4 regions of the Micromonospora sp. NPDC047762 genome follow, and region 4 is predicted to be linked to each of the others. Evidence: riboswitches for the same ligand, from Rfam matches in the RefSeq annotation. Region 4 holds a riboswitch; each other region holds the start of a gene.

Region 1 (5,705 bases), on a different contig from region 4:
GCTCCATCGGTGACAGGGGGTTCGTGGCACCGGTCACCGTGACATCGCTGTCGCCGTCGTTGACCAGGGTCCCGAAGGCCGCTGTCATGCCCTTGTCGGCCGCCTTCACCCACGGGTCACGAATGCCGAGCACACCAGCGTCCGGGTTGGCCGGGGCCGACGCGGACGGGCCCGCCTGCGCGGTCGACGGAGAGTCGGACGACCCGCACCCGGCGGCGCCCACCGCCAGGATCGCGGCGGCGAGGATCGCGGCCGAGCGGCGGCGTGAAACGTTCGGGCTGGTGGCGCGCATGTGTTCTTCCTCCGATGGTTGCTGCTGGGAGGTTGGTCGGCCGCAGCAGGGAGAAAGTTCCGGGCTCAGGGAACGTTGATCGTGAACTCCCCGGTGTGCACCTTGCCGGCGACCTGGAAGTCGAAGAAGGCCCGGTACCGGCCTGAACTCGGCGCGGTCAGCCAGAACTTCACAGTCCCGTCGACCAGCTCCGGCTCGGGGTGCACGTGCACGTAGCCGAGGTCACCCTCGCGAACCACCACCAGGTGCCCGTACGCGGCAAGGTATCGCTCCAGCTGCGCGGGCGTTGCCGTGTCGGCGCTGGCGACCTGGAAGTGGATCGGCGCCGTCACACCCACCGTCGGGGTGCCGGTCATCGACACCGTGTACGGACCAGCCGTCGCCCGCGCCTGTGCCGGCGGCAGCGCGGTCGGGGTGTGCGCGCCGGGCACTGTGTGGTCGACGCCCAGCACGAGCGGCAGCGGCGTGCCGTTGGCAGTGGTGACGGAGAAGTCGGCGTAGACGCGGTAGCCGCCGGGTCGGGCCAGCGTCATGGGGACGCTCCAGGTGCCGTCGGGTGCCATCGTCGGGTGCAGGTGCTGGTAGCCGGTCAGGTCACGGCCCACGACGATCATGTGCAACGGCTTGTCGTGGACGACCGCGAAGCGGGTCGCCGGCTGCCGGTCGGTGCCGACGATGCGGAAGCGGTAGTCGGCGCGTACCCCGGCGGGTTGGGTTCGTTCCAGCGGTTGCAGCGTGTACCCGCCGGCGCTGACGGTCGTCCCGGTGGCCAGCGTCTCGCCCGTTCCGCCATCACCCCGGTGGGTGTGCGGTCCGGTGCCCGCCGGGTGTTGGTGTCCGTCGGCCGCGGACCCGGCCGGGCCGGAGGCGGGCGGACCGCCCGCCGGTTGCCGGGCGTTGTTGGCGGCCGGGCCCTCGTTGCCGCTGATGCGCGCCAATCCGAAGCCGCCGAGCAGGGCCAGCACCAGGGTACCGACGAACAGTGCCAGGCTGGTGTTGCTCAGCCGGGATCCGGGCGTCGCCGTGGCGAGATCCGGGTCGGGCGATGTCCCGGAGTCGACGGGCGGTCGACTGTCCGTCGTGGCGGGGGCTTTCGCGTCCTCACCGGTCGGAGTTGGATCGACAGCGACGCCCGTCCGAGCCACGACGACGGCGGTGTCCTTGCGCGCGGCCGGCACGGCGTTGGGTCGCCGCTTACCGTCCGGGGTCTGCGTACCGCTGCCGGTCGCCGCGACGCTCCTGTCTGCGTCGGTCCTGCCACCGGCCGCTCTGCCGCCGCCGGTCCTGGCAACGGCGGGCTTGCCACCGGCGCCCTTGGCACCGGTGGCCTTGGCGCTGGCGATCCTGGTGCCGGCGGTCCTGGTCCCGGGACGGGTGCCGGCGCCGCGTCGAGCGGATGTCGCCGACGCGGTACGGCCCCGGCCGGTGGCTCTGCCGGTGGGGGTCGTCCGCCGACGCCAGACGACGAATCCGGCCGCCGCGGCCGCCACGGCGACCACCGCCAGGCCGACCCACGCGACCGCTCCGGGGCCGCTCTCGTCAGTCGATCCGGTCGGCGCAGCCGCTGCCGCGGACGGCGCAGCCGCCGTCTCGGCCGCGACTGTCGGCACCGCCGACGCCTGCCCGGACGACCCGTGCTGCTCGGCGGTGGCCAACAGCGCCGGATCTGGCTGGGTCGACGACGGGCTCCACCCCTTGGGCGCCGCCGTCACCGGCCCGTCGTAGCGGAAGGTCAAGGTGCCGCGCACGGGGTCGCCGTCCGAGGCGACCGACAGGTAGCTCACCGAGTACTGACCCTTGGCCGGCAGGTGCGCGACCGCCACCGTCGCGGGGAACCCGGTCGTGTACTCGCGTGGCTCGAACTGGCCGTTGACCAGGAAGTACTCGCGCACCGGCTTGTCCAACGGCTTCGGCTCCCCGTACGACCAGCCATTGTCGACCCGGATGCCACCCGGCGCGGTGATCGTGAAGAACGCGTTGGCAGCGGCCTTCTCGGTGAAGAACAGCTGCACCGACGTCAACGGCTCGCGCACAGTGGCGCCACCCGCCGGCGTGGACATCGCGAGGGTCCCGTGAGCTACGGCGGGCTGGGCGGACGCGAGGAGAGCGACCGCCGAGGCGAGGAGGAGCGCGAGGAGGCCCGAGACCACCCGCCCAGGAATCTGAGGGTGACGACGCATCTGAATATCCTCACTGGGCGGAGACTTTTTACAAGAGGTGACGAACTTTTTCCTCACATGGCTAAAGCCGAACACCTCCCGGGTGGTCGGCCGGGCTGAGGGGCCGTCGCCCCTGGCCAGCTATGCTCCCGGTGGCGCTGGTTCGCCCGGTCGTGAGCTGGCCGGGCGTCGTAAGAGGGAACCCGGTGGGAATCCGGGGCTGCCCCGCAGCGGTGAGTGGGAACGACCGCCGTCATCAGCACTGGGCCAGTGGCCTGGGAAGCGACGGCCAGTAGGGGACCGGCGTGGAGCCGGTCGGGCCCGCGAGTCCGAAGACCTGCCCGCGCCGCGTACACGACCGTGTGCGCTGCCGTCGGCCTCGCGGGTGGGCTGAGCGGGTGACGTGCCGGGGCGGCGTGCGCCGGTGTGTCCTCGTCAGCGTGTGCCCGTGTTCCGGCGGTGTGGTTTCCCGAGGGACGGACTACCGCTGTGCACGACACCACCACGATCGCCGGCCGAGCGCCGTCGGCGTCGCACCTGACCCTGTCGCAGATCATGGACCAGCACCACACCAACCTGATGGGTACGGTCCACGGCGGCCGGATCCTCAACCTCATCGACTCGGTGGCCGGGGTGGTCGCCGCCCGGCACTCGGATGGGCCGGCGGTCACCGCCGCGATCGACGAGACCGCGTTCCTGCGCGCGGTGCGGGTCGGCGACGTCGTGCACGTCGACGCCCGGATCACCTGGGCCGGCCGCAGCTCGATGGAGGTCGCCGTCAAGGTGACCGCCGACCGGTGGGACCGGGCGGTGCCGCCCACCGACGTGGCCACCGCCCACCTGGTCATGGTCGCCATCGACGACGACGGCCAGCCTCGTACGGTGCCGCCGCTGCTACCGGAGACCGACGGTGACCGGCGGCGGTACCGGGAAGCGGAGATCCGCCGCGAGCACCGTTTGGCGCTGCGGCGCGCGCTGCTCGACGGTGCCGAAGACGACTGACCCGTGCGCGGTGCGCCCGTCGCGGCGACGTCGCGGTCCGAGGAACCTGCCCCGCCGTCGATCTGGTCGGATAGCGTCCACGTGAAGTCTCCAGGGCTCGCTGGCCGAGTACGCCGCCGTGGACGCCCGGCTGCTGGCCCGCAAGCCGAACGCACTCTCGATGCGGGAGGCCGCCGTGTTGCCCTTGGCGGCGGTCACCTCTTGGGAGGGGCTGGTCGACCGGGCCGGAGTCCGCGCCGGGCAGAAGGTCCTGTGCACGGCGGTGTCGGCGCTGTGGGATACGTGGGCGTGCAGCTTGCCCAGGCGCGCGGCGCCGAGGCATACGCCACGGGTGGGCCGACGAGCATGCGGGTGATCGAGAGCCTGGGCGCCGTGCCGATCGACTACACCACGAGCAAGGTTGAGGAATACGTCGAAAGGCACACCGGCGGCGAGGGGTTCGACATGGTCGTCGCCACCGGTCGCGGCGGCGGGTGCGTTCGGCGCGGATGAGGTCGGCCAGGTGGTTCATAGTGCGGCTGGACAGCGCGACCGCAGACGGGTAAGACAGCACAGCGAGGCTCCCGGTTGGGGCATCGGACCTTGGTCGACTGCTGTCTTACCGGGAGCCTCGTCCTATGTCGACACACGCTGCCTGCCACCCATCGCGACCAGGCCCATCACGATGAAAAGCCCTCAATGCCTGACCCGCGCCATATCCTCGCAACGCCGCTATATCGACGCCAAGCTATCGTGATCTGACCCCTGCAGCGACAGTGCGAAGGTGAGTCATGGACGTAGTCAGCACCAGCGAGGTCCCGGTTGAAGACGGGTTCGCCTTTTGGCGCGAGGTAAACTCGAAGCTCTGGGTGCCCTACGATTTACGCTGTGAATCGCAGCGGGAGCTCGGATTTCGGGCTCAGGTCGGAATTAGCGAGTTCGGTCCCGTGCAGGCGACATTAATGACCACGATGCCGCACTCGGTCCACCGCACTCCCAAGCTCATTCGGCAGGCCGATCCCGAGGTGTTCAAGCTGGGTTGCCTTGTGCGTGGTGGCGGCATGATCACGCAAGACGGCCAGCGCACAGATTTCGGCGTGGGGGACCTGATACTGTATGACACCTCCCGGCCCTACCTGGCCGAATTCACCCCGGATGTGCCGGTTAGTCAGCTGCTGCTCCTGCGCTTCCCGCGCTTGTTACTGCCGTTGCCCCCTTGGGAGTTGCGGCGCCTGAGCGCAGTTCGCATCCCTGGCGCCCAAGGTATCGGCGCGTTATCTTCACAATTCCTGCTGCACCTTGCCCGGCACATGGACGAACTCAGTCCGTTGGACGCCGCCCGGCTGTCCACCCTCACCATTGACGTGTTGACAGCGGCACTGGCCAACGCGCTGGACGTCCAAAGCGCGGTGCCCTCCCACACCCGACGGCGAGCGTTGATGGCTCAGATCCACGCCTTCGTCCGAGAGAATCTGGGCGATCCGCGCCTGACACCGGACGCGATTGCCGCAGCGCATCACATCTCGTTGCGATACCTGCACAAGCTGTTCCACGAGGAAGGGCACACGGTTGCCGGCTGGGTCCGCGAGCGTCGCCTGGAGCAGTGCCGACGCGACCTCGCCAACCCCCAACTAGGCGCGCGCCCGATCCACGCGATCGCCGCCCAGTGGGGGTTCACCAGCCCGGCGCACTTCAGCCAGGCGTTCCGCAGCGCCTACGGTCTTTCGCCACGCCAGTTCCGCGAGCAGTGCGCGGGAGTACGCGCAGACTAAAGACTTGTGCGCTTACCAGTAACGACAAACCTGGCTGCGGCCTGCACTCTTATCTTAAGAAATCCGCTCAGTCAGGGTTGAATCTGATCCGGCTTACGGAAGAAGGTTCACTTGAGCGTGTTGCATCGATGCGTGTTTTCGCGATGAAAGGAGCGCGAGGAAGTACATCGATCACTTCATGCAGCCAGCAGCATCATCCAGGCCGCAGCGGCGGCTGACAGGAGACCATCGTGAAAATGTGGTGCAGAACGGCGTTTCGGATCTCGGCAGTGACCGCGATCCTCGGCGCACTCACCCTGTCCGGGACCGTGGCACAGGCAAGTCCGGGTGCCAGTTCCCGCCTGTCCCAACCCGAAACCACCGCGGTTTCGGAGCAGGCCAAGCCCGGCAGCGAGGACGTCGCCGCGCAGGTTTGCGGCTACTACGAAGACGCGGTAACGGCCTGGTACAACCACTGCGGGAACACCCATGTGCTCATCTACGTCGACGCGACGTGGCCCC
Region 2 (5,705 bases), on a different contig from region 4:
TCCCGGCCGAGATACAGGTTGGCGGCCACGCTGAGGTCGTCGGCGACGGCGAGGTCCTGGTAGACGGTCTCCACCCCTGCCCGTCGGGCGTCGACCGGGGTGGAGAACTGGACCGGACGGCCGCCGACCCGGATCTCGCCCTCGTCCGGCGGGTGCACACCGGACAGGGTCTTGATCAGGGTGCTCTTGCCGGCGCCGTTGTCGCCGATCAGCGCGACGACCTCACCGCGGCGGACCGTGAAGTCGGCGCCGCGCAACGCCTCGACGTGCCCGAACCGCTTGACGATGCCGCGGGCTTCGAGGACCGGCGGCTCCGCGTCGGTGGGTTGCTGGTCGCTGGTCGGGGTGGCCGTGGGGTTCACGCCCATCACTGCACCGGCGGGTTGGCGCAGCTGGGCTCGAGCACCGCCTTGATCTCCGCCGAGTCGATGTTCTCCTTGGTGACGAAGGTGACGCCGGTGTCGGCCGACGCCAGCGGCGCCTTGTCCCGAAGGTGCTTGACCATCTTGTCGACGCCGAAGTAGCCCATCTTGAACGGGTTCTGCACGACCAGCGCCGAGATCTGGCCGTTGCGTACCCCGGCGATCTCGTCCGGGGCGGCGTCCCACCCGATGATGACCACCTTGCCGGACTTGCCGGCGGCCTGGATGGCCTGCGCGGCACCGAGCACGCTCGGCTCGTTGGCCGCGAAGACACCCTTCAGGTTGGGGTTGGCGGTGAGGATGTTCTCGGTGACCCGTCGGGCCTCGTTGACGTCACTCTTGCTCGGCTGTTGGCCGACCAGCTTCAGGTTGGGGTACTGGGCGAGGCCGGCCTTGAAGCCGTCGACCCGCTCGGTGTTGGTCTGCGATCCGGGCTGGAACTCGACCAGCGCCACCTCGTGGTTGCCGGGGCCGAGTTCGGTGGCGAGCAGCTTGGCCGCCTCGGTCGCCGACGCACGGTTGTCGGTGGCGAAGAGGGGCACGTTCGACGGCTGCGGGCTGGTGCCAGAGTCGATCATGGCGACCGGGATGTTGGCGCTGAGCGCCTTGTCGGTCGCCGGTGCCAGCGCGCTGGAGTCGGTCGCCGCGTAGACGATGCCGTCGACCTTCTTGGTGACGAAGTTCTGGATCAGGTTGACCTGGCCCTCGACGTCGGTCTCGGCGGTCACCCCGTCCCACTGGACGGTGACGTCCCCCGCGCGCTGCGCGGCGCACTCGGCGCCCGCCTTGACGGTGTTCCAGTAGTCGGCGCCGACCGCCTTGGGTACGACGGCGAGCTTCAACGGGCCGCTCGCGTCCTTGGCCGCACTGTCGCCGCCGCCGTCGCGAACCTCGACCCCGCCGCAGGCGCTGAGCAGGGCGGTCGCCGCGGCCGCGGCCAGGATCGCCTGCACGCGCAGGAGTCGTCCTCGCGTCCGCCGGCTGGTGGTGGTGTGTGCCATGGTGTGTGTCCTTCCTCGTTCGGACTCTCGGAATGGCATGTCAACCCCGTGATTCCAGCCGCCGGCGGCGGTACTGGTCGAAGTAGACGGCGGCCCAGATGATCACGCCGACGATCACCTGCTGGTAGTGGATGCTGATGTCGAGCAGGACGGCGCCGTTGCGGACCAGGGCGATGAGGAACGCGCCGATGATGGTCCCGACGATCCGGCCCTGCCCGCCGAACAGGCTGGCTCCGCCGATGACGGCGGCGGCGATGACGTCGAGTTCCAGCGAGATCCCGTAGTTGGGCTGGCCGGAGTTGACCCGGGACGCGGCGATCATGCCGCCGAGCCCGACCAGCACGCCGGCCAGCACGTACACCCCGGTCAGGTGCCGCCCGACCCGGATGCCGGAGCGGCGTGCCGCCTCCAGATTGGAGCCCATGGCGTAGGTGTACTGACCGAAGCGGGTCTGGGAGAGCAGGAAGGCGACCCCGACGGCGACCAGGACGGTGATCACCACGGCGAACGGAATGCCGAGGATCTGCCCGTTGCCGAGCAGTTGGAAGGACCGGGGAAGGCCATAGACGCCGACGGCGCCGGTGATGATGAAGACCAGGCCGCGGCCCACGGACATGGTCCCCAACGTCGCGATGAACGGCGGAATCCGGGCCACCGTCACCAGCAGCCCGTTCAACAGCCCGGCCAGCGCGCCGACGCCGATCGCGACCGCCGTCGCCGCCCAGAGCGAGAAGCCGAGGTCGCGTACGACCATCGCGCCCAACACGCCGGCGAGCGCGGCGACCGACCCCACGGACAGGTCGATGCCCTTCGTGATGATGACCATCGTCTGGGCGGTGGCGATGATGGCGATCACCGCCGTCTGGGCCCCGATGTTGAAGAGGTTGTCCGCTGTCAGGAAGTAGGGGCTCGCGAAGGTCAGGGCGATGAACAGGACGACCAACGCGGTGGCGGCGGTGAACTCGGAGACGGCGTGGGAGATCCGTTCCCGGAACCAGTCGCTGAGTTCGCCGCGCTGTGTGCCGGCGGTTGCCTCGACGCTACTCATCGTCGGACCTGACCTCCCCAAGCGTGGTGCCGGCGTCCGACGGGGACCCGCCGACGAGCCGAACGTCTGTGAGCGACCGACCCCGCTCGGCCGGCGGTGCGGCGAGGTGCGCGCACAACCTTGGAGATAGGTCGGATGATTCCCGCGATCAGGCGTTACCTTGCCACGCATTCACGTATGTTGCCAAGGTCTTGCGGGCATGTTTTGCCATCGTTACCTGTGCCACCGAAGCCATACGTCTGACCAAATCGACACCGACTGCCGCCGCTAGCATGTTATCGATAACATCCTATGTCCCCAGGCCGAAGGGCGCTGCCGTCTCAGGACGGGGCCAGCCGGTAGAAACGGCCGGCGGTCCGGCGCCAGATCGCGGCCCGCTCGTCGTCGGAGAGCGGGTCCAGCAGGTCACCGAGGACGGCGACCCAGCGGGTGTACGAGGTGGCGAGCAGGCACACCGGCCAGTCCGAGCCGAACATCAGCCGATCCGGCCCGAACACGTCAAGGGCGTGCTCGACCGCGGGCCGCAGGTCGGCAGCGGTCCAGGACCCACCGTCCACTTCGGTCACCAGGCCGGAGAGCTTCGCCGTGGTGTTGGACTCGGCCGCGAGCGCCCGCAGGTCGCGGTGCCAGTCACCGAGTTCGGCGCGTCCGAGCGGGGGCTTGCCGAGGTGGTCCAGGACGAACCGCACCTGGGGCAGGTCGCGGACGAGCCGGACGGCCGCCGGCAGCTGACGGTGGCGCACCAGGAGGTCGAAGGCGAGACCCGCGGCACCGACCGCGGCTATGCCGCGCCGCACCTCGGGGCGATCGAGATAGGTCGGGTCGGGTTCGGACTGGACCAGGTGCCGGATCCCGACCAGCCGTTCGCCGCCGCGCGCCCCGCGTAGTCGGGCGAGGCGACGGTCGACATCGGCGGCGGTGAGGTCGACCCAGCCGACGACCCCGGCGACGAGCGGGTCGTCGGCCGCGATGCCGAGCAACTCGGGCGTCTCCGACCGAACGGCGACGGACTGGACGACCACGGTCTGGGTGACCCCGGCGGCCCGGGTCGCCGGGGCGAGCTCGACCGGTGTGAAGTCGTTGTCGATCGCGGCCATGGTGTGCGGATCGATCCAGGGCTGTGGGTGCCGCGCCCGGACCCAGAGGTGATGGTGCGCGTCGACGATGCCCGCTCGTCGCGCGACCTCGCCGGTCGTCACCGGACCCGTCCCTGGCGCGTTCCCGTCCACCGCACACCCCGCCCCGCCGCTGATCGAACCCTCCGGGTCAACCCGGAGCCACGGAGCCGATCTGGCAGATTGACCATGTTAGCGGTAACAGCCTGTTGTCGAGCCCGAACGCGCACCACGACCGACCTCCGGCAGTGTCGCCTTTTGGTCTGACGAATCCACCGGCACCTGCGGCTGGTCCGCCTCGTCGACGTCCCGGTGTACGGACGCGCCCGGGGCGCGGGGTCCGGGTTGACCGCCTGAGGCGGCACCGATACCGTCGACGCACTATCTGCGGCGACGCGAGGGAAGCCGGTGTGAATCCGGCGCGGTCGCGCCACTGTGAGCGGTTCCCCAATCACCATTGGGGTCCGCGAGCCAGGACGCTCGGTCGTCCGCAGCCTTGCGATGGGGACGCGTCATCCCTGGGGAGGTTCGTGTATTCATGTCTAGCTCCGCTACCAGCCAGCCGGTGGTGCACCCCGCTGGCAGTGCCCGTCTCTTGTGGACCGCTCTGGCGACCGTTGCCGCGCTCGCCCTGCTGACGTATCTCGTCGCCTTCGACCAGGGGGCGGTGTCGCGCAGTGGGATGTACCTGCACGAGCTGATGCACGACGGCCGGCACCTGCTGGGCGTCCCGTGCCACTGACCACCACCAGCACTCCCCCGTTCCTCGCCGTCCTCGTCCGCGGGCTGCTGGCCGGCCTGATCGCCGGCCTGTTGGCCGGGGCGTTCGCGTACGTCGCTGGCGAACCGCACGTCGAGGCGGCCATCGCCATCGAGGAGGCGGCGACGCACGCCGAGCCTGCCGTTGGTGCGCACGATCACGAGGACGCGCTGGTCAGCCGGACGGGTCAGCGGGGCGGCCTGTTCCTGGCCACCGCCCTGTTCGGGGCCGCGATGGGTGGCCTGCTGGCCACGGCGTACGTCCTGCTGGCCCGGCGGCGGCGCGGCGACGACGACGGGCGGTGGGGTCTGCTGCTGGCCGGCGCGGCGCTGCTCGGTGCGGTGATCGTGCCGTTCCTCAAGTACCCCGCGAACCCACCGGCGGTCGGCGACCCGGCCACCATCAACCAACGGACCGTCACCTACCTGTTGATGGTGGTGCTCGGGCTGGTGGCCGTGTGGGCCGGCTCGCTGGGCTACCGGTCGGTCGGTGCCCACGCACCGACGTGGCTTCGCGCCGCCGCGGCCGTGGGCGGGTTCCTCCTGGTCACGGCAGTGTCGTACGTGGTGATGCCGTCCTTCCAGGAGGTTCCGGCGGACTTCCCGGCGACCCTGCTGTGGAGTTTCCGGTTGGCCTCGCTCGGCACCCAGGTCGTGCTCTGGACCGGCATCGGCCTGCTGTTCGCGGCCCTGATGCACCACGAGCGGCGTCGCCGGGCCGGTTCCGCGCTGCCGAGCACGTGACCGGCACCAGCCTTCGGCTGGTCGCCCACGGTCACACCGCCGCGCTGCGCCGGGCCCGCTTCGGCGGTGCCGACGACGGCCTGGACGAGGGTGGCCTGCGTGCCGCGCTCGCCCAGGCCCACGCGGGTGCAGACCGGCGTTGGCGCCTCGGGGAGAACGCCACCTGCCTGTCCAGCCCCGCGGTGGCCGCCCGACAGACCGCCGACGCCTTCGGCCTTCTGCCGACGGTCGAGACCGCGTTGGCCGACTGTGACTACGGGGACTGGTCCGGCCGGTCGCTTGAGGAGGTCGCTGAATCGCAGCCGCAGGCGCTGCACGACTGGTTGTCCGCCCCGGACTGCGCGCCGCACGGCGGTGAGTCCGTCACGGAGGTGCGGGATCGGGTCGGCAGTTGGCTGGATGCGCAGCACCGGGCTGGTGGACGAGTCATCGCGGTCACCCACCCCCTGGTGATCCGGGTCGCGGTGGTGCACGCCCTCGGTCTTCCGATGGCGACGTACCGGCAGGTGGACGTCGAGCCGTTGGCTGTCGTCCGGCTCACCAGCCAGGGTGCGCGCTGGCACCTTCGACTGGGCGGATAGCGAGCAGGTCGAGGCCACACCGAACGGCGCAGGCC
Region 3 (5,705 bases), on a different contig from region 4:
CGAACTGCACCTCACACTCGACCGCCTCGGTGAGCATCCGGCGAACCTGGTCGGCGAGGTCGTCGTCGAACAGGTCCGGCTCCTCGGCGCGAACGGTGTCGACGACGTCGAACGCGAACGCCATGTGCATGGACTCGTCGCGGAACACCCAGTTGGTGCCCGAGGCGAGGCCGTGCAGCAGGCCACGGGAACGCAGGAAGTAGACGTAGGCGAACGCGCCGTAGAAGAACAACCCCTCGATGCAGGCGGCGAAGCAGATGAGGTTGAGCAGGAACGTGCGCCGGTCCTCGCGGGACCGCAGCTCCCGCAGGTCGCTGAGAGAGTCGATCCACCGGAAGCAGAACTCGGCCTTACGCCGGATCGAGGGGATGTTCTCGATGGCCGCGAAGGCCTCGAAACGCTCCGTCTCGTCGGGCACGTACGTGTCGAGCAGGTTGAGGTAGAACTGGACGTGCACGGCCTCCTCGAACAGTTGGCGGGACAGGTAGAGGCGACCCTCCGGACTGTTGACGTGCTGGTAGAGGTTGAGCACCAGGTTGTTGGCGACGATCGTGTCACCGGTGGCGAAGAATGCCACCAGGCGGCTGACCAGGTGCCGTTCGGCCGGAGACAACTTGTCCAGGTCGGCGAGGTCGGCGTGCAGGTCGACCTCCTCGACCGTCCAGGTGTTACGGATCGCGTCGCGGAACCGGTCGAAGAAGTGCGGGTAGCGCATCGGGCGGAGAGTGAGGTCCATCCCGGGGTCGAGCAGCATGTGCGTGGTCCTCGTGTCGGTGGTGCTGGTGTCGGTCGTGGCGGCCTCGGGAAGAGTCACTGGCAGGCCTCGCACGACTCGGGGTTCTCCAGCGAGCAGGCCAGCGCGTCGGCGTCGACGACGACGGGCGCGACGGCGCTGACGGTGGCCTGCTGGATCCGCGTCGCGGGCCGCGAGCGCAGGTAGTAGGTGGTCTTCAGCCCGGCCTTCCACGCGTAGAGGTACATCGAGGAGAGCTTGCCGATGGTCGGTGCCGCCAGGAACAGGTTCAGCGACTGGGACTGGTCGATGAACGGGGCACGGGCGGCGGCCAGGTCGATCAGCGCCCGCTGCGGCAGCTCCCATGCCGTGCGGAACAGTTCCCGTACGCCGACCGGCAACTCGGCGATGTCCTGCACCGACCCCTCCGCCCGCTTGATCGCCGAACGGATCCGCTCGGTCCACAGACCGCGGGCCTTCAGCTCGCGTACCAGAGCGGTGTTGACCTGGAGGAACTCCCCCGACAGGGTCTCGCGCTTGAACAGGTTGGACACCTGCGGCTCGATGCACTCGTAGCACCCGGCGATCGAGGCGATGGTGGCGGTCGGCGCGACCGCCACCAGCAGCGAGTTGCGCAGCCCGTACGCCTCGACCCGCTCGCGCAGCGCGTCCCACCGCGCGGTCTGCGTACCCTCGACACCCCACAGGTCGGGCTGGAGCTGGCCCCGCGCGGCCCGGGTCTGCGGGTACGACGGATGCGCGCCGAAGTCGCGCGCCAGGTCGGCGGAGGTCTCCAGCGCGGTCAGGTACAGCTCCTCGCTGATCCGGGTGGACAGCTCGCGGGCGGCCGGCGAGTCGAACGGCAGCCGCAGCGCGAAGAAGGCGTCCTGCAGGCCCATCAGCCCGAGCCCGACGGGCCGCCAGCGGGGGTTGCTCGCCGCCGCCTGCGCGGTCGGGTAGTAGTTGATGTCGATGACCCGGTCGAGGAAGGTCACCGCGGTCCGCACCGTGGCGCGCAGCCGCTCCCAGTCGATGCCGTCGGCGGTGAGGTGGGCGGCGAGGTTCACCGAGCCGAGGTTGCACACGGCGGTCTCGGCGTCACTGGACACCTCGACGATCTCGGTGCAGAGGTTGGACAGGTGCACCACGTTGCCCGGCTCGGCGGTCTGGTTGCAGAGCCGGTTCGACGCGTCCTTGAAGGTCATCCAGCCGTTGCCGGTCTGGGCGAGGGTCCGCATCATCTTCCCGTACAGCTCCCGGGCCGGGACCTGCCGCACGTAGCGGCCCTGCGCCTCGGCCTGCCGGTACGCGGTGTCGAACCGCTCCCCCCACAGGTCGGGCAGCTCGGGCACCTCGTGCGGGTCGAACAGCGACCACAGCTCGTCGGCCTCGACCCGGCGCATGAACTCGTCCGGCACCCAGTTGGCCAGGTTCAGGTTGTGGGTACGGCGGGCGTCCTCGCCGGTGTTGTCCCGCAGTTGCAGGAACTCCTCGATGTCCGGGTGCCACGGCTCCAGGTAGACGCAGGCAGCGCCCTTGCGTCGGCCACCCTGGTTGACCGCGGCGACGCTCGCGTCCAGCGTGCGCAGCCACGGCACGATCCCGTTGGACTGCCCGTTCGTGCCCCGGATCAGCGCGCCCCGGGAGCGGACCCGGGAGTACGCGATGCCGATGCCCCCGGCGAACTTGGACAGGTTGGCGACCTGGGCGTACCGGGCGTAGATCGAGTCCAGCTCGTCGAGCGGGGAGTCGACCAGGTAGCAGGAGGACATCTGGGTGTGCCGGGTGCCGGAGTTGAACAAGGTCGGTGAGCTGGGCAGGTAGGCCAGGCTGGACATCAGCCGGTAGAAGTCGACCGCCTCGTCCGCCGTCCGGGACAGGCCGCAGGCCACCCGCAGCAGCCAGTACTGCGGGGTCTCCAGCACCAGTCGGCTGGTGGGGTGGCGCAACAGGTAGCGGTCGTACACAGTGCGCAGGCCGAAATACTCGAACCGGCGGTCGCCGTCCGGGTCGATGGCGTGGTCGAGCGTCGCGGCGTGTGTGGCGACGAACGCGGCGGTGTCGTCACCGATCAGGCCCTCGGCGTGGCCGACCCGGATCGCCGCGCTGAACGAGGTGATGCCCTGTCGCCGCACCTCCTTGTCGACGTAGCCGGCCAGCAGCCGCGCGGCCAGACGCGAGTACTGCGGCTCCTCACCGATCATCTCGGCGGCGGTCTGGATGGACAGCCGGTCGAGTTCGGCAGTGGTCGCGCCGTCGTAGAGGCCGCTGATGGTGCGGGTGGCCACCCGCAACGGGTCGACGTCGGTCAGGTCGTCGGCCCACCGCTCGACCGCCCGGACGATCTTGTTCACGTCCACGGGTTCGGTGCCGCCGTCGCGCTTGCGGACCTGCATCGGCGTCCGGCGCACTGTCGCGTCGCCGCTGGCCGGGACTACCTCGGTGACTGTCACCACTCGCTCCTCGGAGTTCGAGACCTGGTGGCCCGGACGCGAGGAGACAGACACCGACGGACGCCACGCCGGCCCCGGCGTGGGTCAGGTGGCGTCAGCCGTCCCACGCGGCCTCGGACCGCCGCCCACCCGGGTGGGGTACGCGGCGCGCTGGCAGGTCTTCGGACTCGCGGGCACGACCGGGCTCGCCGGTCTCCTACTGGCCGTCGCTTCCCAGGCCGATGGTGGCCCAGTGCTGTTGACGGCTGTCGTTCCCACTCACCGCTGCGGGACAGTCCCGGATTTCCACCGGGTTCCCTGTTGCCTCGACCGCACCGGATGAGCGGCCGAACCAGCTGCGCTCGACACCATATATAGGGACGCAGTCGTTGTCACACCCCACATGTCGGTCTCGGGCGTGTCGGCGGCGATGCGGTGACCACCGTCACCAACCCCCGGGAGCACGCTGCGGCCGACCGACGCCGGGCACCGGAGACGGGGCTCTGCGCACTGGTGTCGACATTCGACAAAGATTTGACGTATCGAGGCCACGGCACTGGAGACCACGCCCATACGTCGCCGTCGATGCCTCGCGGCGAGCCGGAACATCCAATCACCAGGGTCCGCCGCGCGCCTCACCTTGGCCCGCCAACCGGCATGATCGGAGTCAAGGCGGCTCGACCCGAGAGGGCAAACATCATATGTCTGCACGTCCGAGGTGATCGACAACGTTGACGCGCTGGAGCAGCCCTCCGTATACTCCCAGTGATCATCTGATCTTTAGCCTAGCCGGGCGAGGAGCGCATGCCGCAGATCACTGCCGTCACCGTCGAAGACGTCCGCTTCCCCACCTCCCTGACCGCTGACGGGTCAGACGCCATGAACAAGGACGGCGACTACTCGGCGGCCTACGTCGTCCTGCACACCGACGGCGTCGACGGCGTGGGCGCGCCACTCGCGGGGCACGGCCTGACCTTCACCATCGGACGAGGCAACGACATCGTCGCGGCGGCGGCAGTCCACCAGGCACAGCTCCTCGTGGGCCAGGACGTGGCAACGATGGCAGCGGACATGGGCGCGGTCTACCGCCTGCTCACCTCCGACTCGCAACTGCGGTGGCTCGGCCCCGAGAAGGGCGTCGTCCACCTGTCCCTCGCCGCCGTGTTGAACGCGTCATGGGACCTGGTCGCCCGGGTCGCCGACAAGCCGCTGTGGCGGCTGCTCGTCGACATGACCCCCGAGCAACTCGTCGACATCGCGGACCTGCGCTACCTGTCCGACGCGCTGACCCGCGACGAGGCACTGGCCATCCTGCGCGCCAAGGAGAGCACAAAGGCCGCCCGCCTCGGCGAGCTCGACCGGACCGGCTACCCCGCCTACACCACCTCGGCGGGCTGGCTCGGCTACGGCGACGACAAGCTGCGCCGACTGTGCCAGGAGGCGGTCGACACCGGCTACGGCTACGTCAAGCTCAAGGTGGGCGCCAACCTCGACGACGACATCCGCCGGTGCGCGATCGCACGGGAGATCCTCGGCCCGGATCGCAACCTGATGATCGACGCCAACCAGGTGTGGGACGTCGGTCAGGCCATCGAGTGGGTCACCGCCCTCGCCCGCTTCACGCCACTGTGGATCGAGGAGCCGACCAGCCCCGACGACATCCTGGGCCACGCGGCCGTCCGCCGCGCCGTCGCTCCGATCGGCGTCGCCACCGGCGAACACTGCCACAACCGGGTGATGTTCAAGCAGCTCTTCCAGGCCGAGGCCATCGACTTCTGCCAGCTCGACACCGGCAGGTTGGCCAGCATCAACGAGATCGTCGCCGTGCTGCTGCTCGCCGCGAAGTTCAACGTCCCGGTGTGCCCGCACGCCGGCGGTGTCGGGCTGTGCGAGATGGTCCAACACGTGTCGGTGCTCGACTACGTCGCGATCTCGGGGGACCTCACCAACCGGGTCACCGAGTTCGTCGACCACCTGCACGAACACTTCACCGATCCCTGCATCATCCGCGACACCGGTTCCGGCAGCGGATACGTCCTGCCCGGCCAGCCCGGCTACTCCACCCGGATGCGTCAGGAGTCGGTGGCGCTCTACCGGTTTCCCGACGGCCACTACTGGGCGGCGACAGACCCGACTACCGTGTCATCTCCGGAGGCGGCGTACGTGATCGCGGGTGGGAAGGCCACCCCCGCCGGCCGTTAGGGGGGGTCATGTCGCGCACGGACGAAGTGGTCAACGGCATCAAACGGATGATCCTCGAAGGGCAGTTCCGGCCCGGGGACCGGTTGCCCATCGAGAAGGACCTCGCCGAGCAGCTCGGTGTCTCGCGAGGTTCCCTGCGCGAGGGGATGTCGGCCCTGTCGATCCTGGGGATCGTCAACATCCGTCAGGGCGACGGCACCTACGTCACCAACCTCGACGCGCCACAGCTGCTGGCCCCGATGAATTTCGTGGTCGACTTCCAGGGCCAGGGCGACCCTCGGCACATCCACACCGTCCGCCGGCTGCTGGAGTGCGAGGCCGCCTGCCTGGCGGCGACC
Region 4 (5,393 bases):
CAGGGTCGATGCCGCCGCCGGCTGGCTCGCCCGCCAGTCCGTCGACGGTGAACGCTTCGAGGTCGTCTTCGACGGCGTCGCCTACCCCGACCAGGGCCTCACCCTCGACGCGGTGTTCGCCTTCGCTGCGGCGAAGGTGGCGGACACGACCGCGGCCAATGCGGTGTCGTGGCTCGCCCAACCCGCTGTGCTCACCGGCTACATCGGCGACGGCACTGAGGCGTACGCGGGCGCGACCGCGAAGCTCTCCCTCGGCGCCCAGGTCCGCGGCCTCGACCCGGCGGCGTTCGGCGGGGTCGATCTGCTCACCCGCCTCGGCGGTCTGCTGACTCCGTCAGGTCGATACTCCGACCGTTCAGCGTTCGGCGACTACAGCAACACGTTCACCCAGTCGTTCGCGGTGTTGGCGTCGGACCGCGCTGGCGGCGCACCACCGGCCGCGGTGACGTTCCTGGCCGCGAGCCGGTGCGCCGACGGTGGCTTCCCACTGCTGTTCGGGCAGGCGACGTGTGTCAGCGACGTCGACGCGACAGCGATCGCGGTCCAGGCTCTGCTCGCGGCGGACCGGCCGCTCGTCGCGGCCTCGGCTGCACAGTGGCTGGTCTCCGTGCAGGGCGGTGACGGCTCATTCTCCGCCAACGGCGTGCCCAACGCGAACAGCACCGGCCTCGCCGCCCAGGCACTGGCCGTCGCCGGGCGACCGCTGCCGTGGCTGCGCGCCCGCCAGTTCCTCATCGGCCTCCAGGTGGCCTGCACCGGGCCTTCCACCGAGCGCGGCGCCATCGCGTACACCTCGGGTGGCTTCGACGCGACCACCGCGGTGCGTGCCACCGCTCAGGCCGTCCCCGGCCTTGCCGGCACCGGGTACGCGACCCTGTCGGCCAGCGGCGCCCAGCCCGCCGCTCCCGTCCTGGCGTGTGCACCGTGGTGACCGCGCAGCGGGCGACGATTCGGCGACGGATGGCGCTGCTGCTCGCGGCTGCCGTCGCCAGCGTCGGCCTGATCGTCATTGACCCGGTTCCGCGCGCCGCACACGCAGCGGCGTGCGCGCCGGGCGCGGGCGTCACGGTGGTCGTCGACCTCACCGCGTTCGGCCTCGGCGTGCAGACCGGTTGCCGGCTCGGAGACCCGCCGACCGGCTTGGCCGCGTTGCAGGGCGCGGGCTTCACCGTGACGGGCACCCAACGCTGGGGGCTTGCTTTCGTCTGCCGCATCAACGGCTATCCCACACCCGCCTCCGAACCATGCGTCAACACTCCCCCGGCCAGCGCGTACTGGTCGTACTGGCACGCTGTGCCCGGCGGCACCTGGTCCTACAGCACGCTCGGCGCCAGCAGCTACAACCCCGCGCAGGGCACCGTCGAAGGATGGCGTTTCGGCTCCGGGCAGGCTCCGTCGATCTCCCCGCCCTAACATGCGCCGGGGGTGGTGCCGGCACCGGAGTCCCGAACGACCGAGCTGCGCAACGGCACCGCCCCCGACGCACCAGCAGCCCTCGGCGGCACCACATCAGTCGTCCGGTGGCGTTAATCCGGGGCGGTTGAAGTACGCGGATCCGTCGACCACCCACACCTGCCCGTTGCGCACCGCGGGCCGGTCCGCCCACCCAGGTTGCCCGGCCACCAGCCATCAACCCGGCGAGGCGACGCTACGAGCCGAGCGCCAGTCGTACGCCGAGCGCGACGAACGCCACCGCGCAGATCCGGTTGATCCGCCGCGACCAACGGCCGTCCGTCATCCGGCCGGCGGCCCGGCCGGCGATCACGCCCAGAGCGATGTCGACGGTCAGCTGCACCGCGACGAAGATCGCGCCGAGGAGCACCAGTTGCGCGGTGGCGCTGCCCGCTGCCGGGTCGACGAACTGGGGCAGGAACGCCACGCTGAACAGGATCATCTTCGGGTTGAGCAGGTTGGTCACCAAGCCGCGCAGGAAGGCCCGCCCAGCGCGACCACTCTGCTCCGGCTCGCCGGCGACCGGGGCGCCGACGGCGCGTAGCGCCCGCAGGCCTAGAACGACCAGGTACGCCGCGCCGGCCCAGCGGATCACCGTGAACAGCACCGGCGAGGCGGAGATGACCGCGGCGAGACCGCCGACGACCGCGGCCACGTGCACGGCCTCCCCGGCGGCGACACCGAACGCGGCCACCACCGCGGCGCGGGTGCCGTAGCGGCCGGCGGTGGCCAGCACGAACATCATGTCCGGACCGGGCGTAACCATGAGGACGACGATCGCAGCCAGGTAGCCGGCCAGCGTCGCAACGGACAGTCCGAGCACGGCTCAGACCTCCTCGGCGCCGTCGAGCAACGCCCTCCGCAGCGCCAGCCGGTGCTCCCGGCGGATCTCCGCCTCCCGGTACCGACGCCGGTCCCCGTCGGTCTCCGGCAGCAGCGGCGGCACCGTACGAGGCTGACCCTCGTCGTCGATGGCGACCATGACCAGGTGGGCGGTGGCCACGTCGGTGGGCGGCACCGCCCGGTCCCACCGGTCAGCCGTGACCTTGACGGCCACCTCCATCGAGCTGCGTCCGGCCCAGGTGATCCGGGCGTCGACGTGCACGACGTCGCCGACCCGCACGGCGCGCAGGAACGCGGTCTCGTCGATGGCGGCGGTCACCGCCGGCCCGTCGGAGTGCCGGGCGGCGACCACACCGGCGACGGAGTCGATGAGGTTGAGGATCCGGCCGCCGTGCACCGTACCCATCAGGTTCGTGTGGTGCTGGTCCATGATCTGCGACAGGGTCAGGTGCGACGCCGACGGCGCCCGGCCGGCGATCGTGGTGGTGTCGTGCACAGCGGTAGTCCGTCCCTCGGGAAACCACACCACCGGACTGCGGGCACACGCTGACGAGGACACACCGGCGCACACCGCCCGGCACGTCACCCGCCCAGCCCACCCGCGAGGCCGACGGCAGCGCACACGGTCGTGTACGCGGCGCCGGCAGGTCTTCGGACTCGCGGGCCCGACCGGCTGCACGCCGATCGCCTACTGGCCGTCGCTTCCCAGGCCACTGGCCCAGTGCTGATGACGGCGGTCGTTCCCACTCACCGCTGCGGGGCAGCCCCGGATTCCCACCGGGTTCCCTCTTACGACGCCCGATCAGTCACGATCGGGCGAACCAGCGCCACCAGCCATTCTAATTGATCGACGAGCCCACCCACGCGGTAGGCAGGGGCTCGACGACGGCCCGCACTGTTCCCCTGCGGCCGAGTTGACCTCACCCCGCTACTGCTGCTCATCCAGGAACTTGCTTGCCCGGCGTGCCGGGCGGGATCAGCTCGAGATCCCACCCGGCACAGCGCGTTACTCGCGGCGAAGCTCGGCAGCAGCGGCTACCAAATGTTCGAGGGACGCCTGCACCTCCGCGTAGCCGCGGGTCTTGAGACCGCAATCGGGATTCACCCACAGCCGCTCGACAGGGACCGCCGCCGCTGCCCGACGCAGCGCCTCGACGACCTCGTCGTGCGCGGGCACCCGCGGTGAGTGGATGTCCCACACACCGGGTCCGACGCCGCGGCGGTATCCGATCGCGGCGAGGTCGTCGAGGACCTCCATCTTCGAACGGGACGCCTCGATGCTGGTGACGTCGGCGTCGAGAGCGTCGATGGCGGTGATGACCTCGCCGAACTCCGAGTAGCACAGATGGGTGTGGATCTGGGTGCCGTCGGCGACGCCGGAGGTCGCCAGACGGAACGCGCCGACCGCCCAGTCCAGGTAGGCATTCCGGTCGGCCTTGCGCAACGGCAGCGTCTCGCGCAGGGCCGGCTCGTCGACCTGGATCACCCGGATGCCCGCGGCTTCGAGGTCGCGGCACTCGTCGCGCAAGGCGAGCGCGACCTGATCGGCGGTGTCGCCGAGCGGCTGGTCGGCGCGGACGAACGACCAGGCCAGGATCGTCACCGGACCGGTGAGCATCCCCTTGACCGGCTTGTCGGTCAACGACTGGGCGTAGGTGGACCAACCGACGGTCATGGGTGCCTTGCGGGTGACATCGCCGTAGATGATCGGCGGGCGTACGCAGCGGGAGCCGTAGGACTGCACCCAGCCGTGCTCGGTGGCGGCGAACCCGCTCAACTGCTCGCCGAAGTACTGGACCATGTCGTTGCGTTCCGGCTCGCCGTGCACCAGCACGTCGAGACCCAACCTCTCCTGAAGACGGATGACCCGCTCGACCTCAGCTCGCATCCGCTGTTGGTAACCCGTCTCGTCGAGTCGCCCAGCCCGGTACGCGGCGCGGGCCTTGCGCAGCTCGTCGGTCTGTGGGAACGAGCCAATCGTGGTCGTTGGCAGCGCCGGCAGACTCAGCCTCGCCTGCTGCGCGGCAGCGCGTTGCGGGTAGGCGCCGCGCTGCCGGTCCACCCCGCGCAGCGCGGCGAGGCGCCCTCGCACACCGTCGTCATGCCATCCCGGCGGGGCCGACGCAAGCGGCGCGGGCAGGGTCGTGGTGCCGTTGCGCAGCGCCCGACCCAGCAGGACGACCTCGTCGACCTTCTGCCGGGCGAAGGCCAACCGGTGGCGCAGGTCCGGATCGAGCGCGGTGTCGACGGACAGGTCCACCGGCACGTGCAGCAGCGAGCACGATGTGGACACCGCGACGTGGTCGGCGAGCCCGGTCACCGCCGCGCCGGCGCTGATCGCCGCTCGCACGTCGGTGCGCCAGACGTTGCGGCCGTCGACAAGCCCGGCGACGATCGTCTTGCCACGCAACTGCCCCGCGCCAGCGAGCCGCTGCAGGTTGCCGGGCCCGGCGACCAGGTCCAGGCCGATCGCCTCGACGGGCGTGTCCAGCAGAGCGGGCAGTGCGCCACCGAGCTCCCCGAAGTAGGTGGCGACGAAGATCCTCGGCCGCTGCTGCACGGCGCCCAACCGGGTGTACGCGTCGCGGAGCGCGGCGATCTCAGCCTCGCTGCGGTCGCTCACGTAGGCGGGCTCGTCCAGCTGCACCCACCGCACTCCGGCGTCGGCGAGCGTCCCCAGGATGTCGGCGTACACGTCGATGAGGTCCGCCAACCGGTCAAACGGTTGCCCGCCCCCGTCGGCGGGCTTGGACAGCAGTAGGAACGTGGCCGGTCCGACCAGCACCGGGCGGCTCTCGATGCCGAGGTCACGGGCTTCGCGGTACTCGCGCAACGCCTTCGCGGGGTTCGCCGCGAAGACGGTGTCGGCGCCGACCTCCGGCACCAGATAGTGGTAGTTCGTGTCGAACCACTTGGTGAGCTCCAGTGCCGGCTCGGCGTCGACGCCGCGGGCCATCGCGAAGTAGGTGTTCAGCTCGGACAGGCCGAGGCGGGTGAAGCGTTGCGGGATGGCGCCGACGGCCACGGCGGTGTCGAGCACGTGGTCGTAGTAGGAGAACGTGTTGGACGGAATCGCGTCCAGACCTGCGTCGCGCAGC

The links. A riboswitch is a leader RNA that binds a small molecule or an ion and turns the genes downstream of it on or off. The one in region 4 is predicted to bind cobalamin.
Region 1: linked by a shared signal. The riboswitch ahead of ACGF3C_RS28990 (acyl-CoA thioesterase) and the one ahead of ACGF3C_RS31165 (acyl-CoA thioesterase) in region 4 are both predicted to bind cobalamin.
Region 2: linked by a shared signal. The riboswitch ahead of ACGF3C_RS21055 (CbtB-domain containing protein) and the one ahead of ACGF3C_RS31165 (acyl-CoA thioesterase) in region 4 are both predicted to bind cobalamin.
Region 3: linked by a shared signal. The riboswitch ahead of ACGF3C_RS21095 (ribonucleoside-diphosphate reductase subunit alpha) and the one ahead of ACGF3C_RS31165 (acyl-CoA thioesterase) in region 4 are both predicted to bind cobalamin.

What each region holds. Positions count from the first base shown of each region.
Region 1 covers NZ_JBIDCQ010000011.1:143,051-148,755, reverse strand. The annotation lists gene ACGF3C_RS29000 (copper chaperone PCu(A)C) at 1-292, opposite strand, end outside; gene ACGF3C_RS28995 (copper resistance protein CopC) at 358-2,472, opposite strand; cobalamin riboswitch at 2,594-2,811, shown strand; gene ACGF3C_RS28990 (acyl-CoA thioesterase) at 3,007-3,453, shown strand; gene ACGF3C_RS28985 (hypothetical protein) at 3,736-3,945, shown strand; partial or broken gene ACGF3C_RS28980 (IS5/IS1182 family transposase) at 3,902-4,006, opposite strand; gene ACGF3C_RS28975 (helix-turn-helix domain-containing protein) at 4,224-5,204, shown strand; gene ACGF3C_RS28970 (DUF6355 family natural product biosynthesis protein) at 5,474-5,705, shown strand, end outside.
Region 2 covers NZ_JBIDCQ010000006.1:399,412-405,116, reverse strand. The annotation lists gene ACGF3C_RS21075 (ATP-binding cassette domain-containing protein) at 1-368, opposite strand, end outside; gene ACGF3C_RS21070 (ABC transporter substrate-binding protein) at 368-1,423, opposite strand; gene ACGF3C_RS21065 (ABC transporter permease) at 1,464-2,471, opposite strand; gene ACGF3C_RS21060 (amidohydrolase family protein) at 2,792-3,670, opposite strand; cobalamin riboswitch at 3,935-4,090, shown strand; gene ACGF3C_RS21055 (CbtB-domain containing protein) at 4,125-4,328, shown strand; gene ACGF3C_RS21050 (CbtA family protein) at 4,319-5,089, shown strand; gene ACGF3C_RS21045 (histidine phosphatase family protein) at 5,086-5,670, shown strand.
Region 3 covers NZ_JBIDCQ010000006.1:406,984-412,688, reverse strand. The annotation lists gene ACGF3C_RS21100 (ribonucleotide-diphosphate reductase subunit beta) at 1-754, opposite strand, end outside; gene ACGF3C_RS21095 (ribonucleoside-diphosphate reductase subunit alpha) at 811-3,129, opposite strand; cobalamin riboswitch at 3,321-3,537, opposite strand; gene ACGF3C_RS21090 (enolase C-terminal domain-like protein) at 3,970-5,367, shown strand; gene ACGF3C_RS21085 (FadR/GntR family transcriptional regulator) at 5,376-5,705, shown strand, end outside.
Region 4 covers NZ_JBIDCQ010000013.1:162,050-167,442, reverse strand. The annotation lists gene ACGF3C_RS31180 (prenyltransferase/squalene oxidase repeat-containing protein) at 1-931, shown strand, start outside; gene ACGF3C_RS31175 (hypothetical protein) at 961-1,413, shown strand; gene ACGF3C_RS31170 (LysE family translocator) at 1,649-2,275, opposite strand; gene ACGF3C_RS31165 (acyl-CoA thioesterase) at 2,279-2,725, opposite strand; cobalamin riboswitch at 2,920-3,145, opposite strand; gene metE (5-methyltetrahydropteroyltriglutamate--homocysteine S-methyltransferase) at 3,302-5,393, opposite strand, start outside.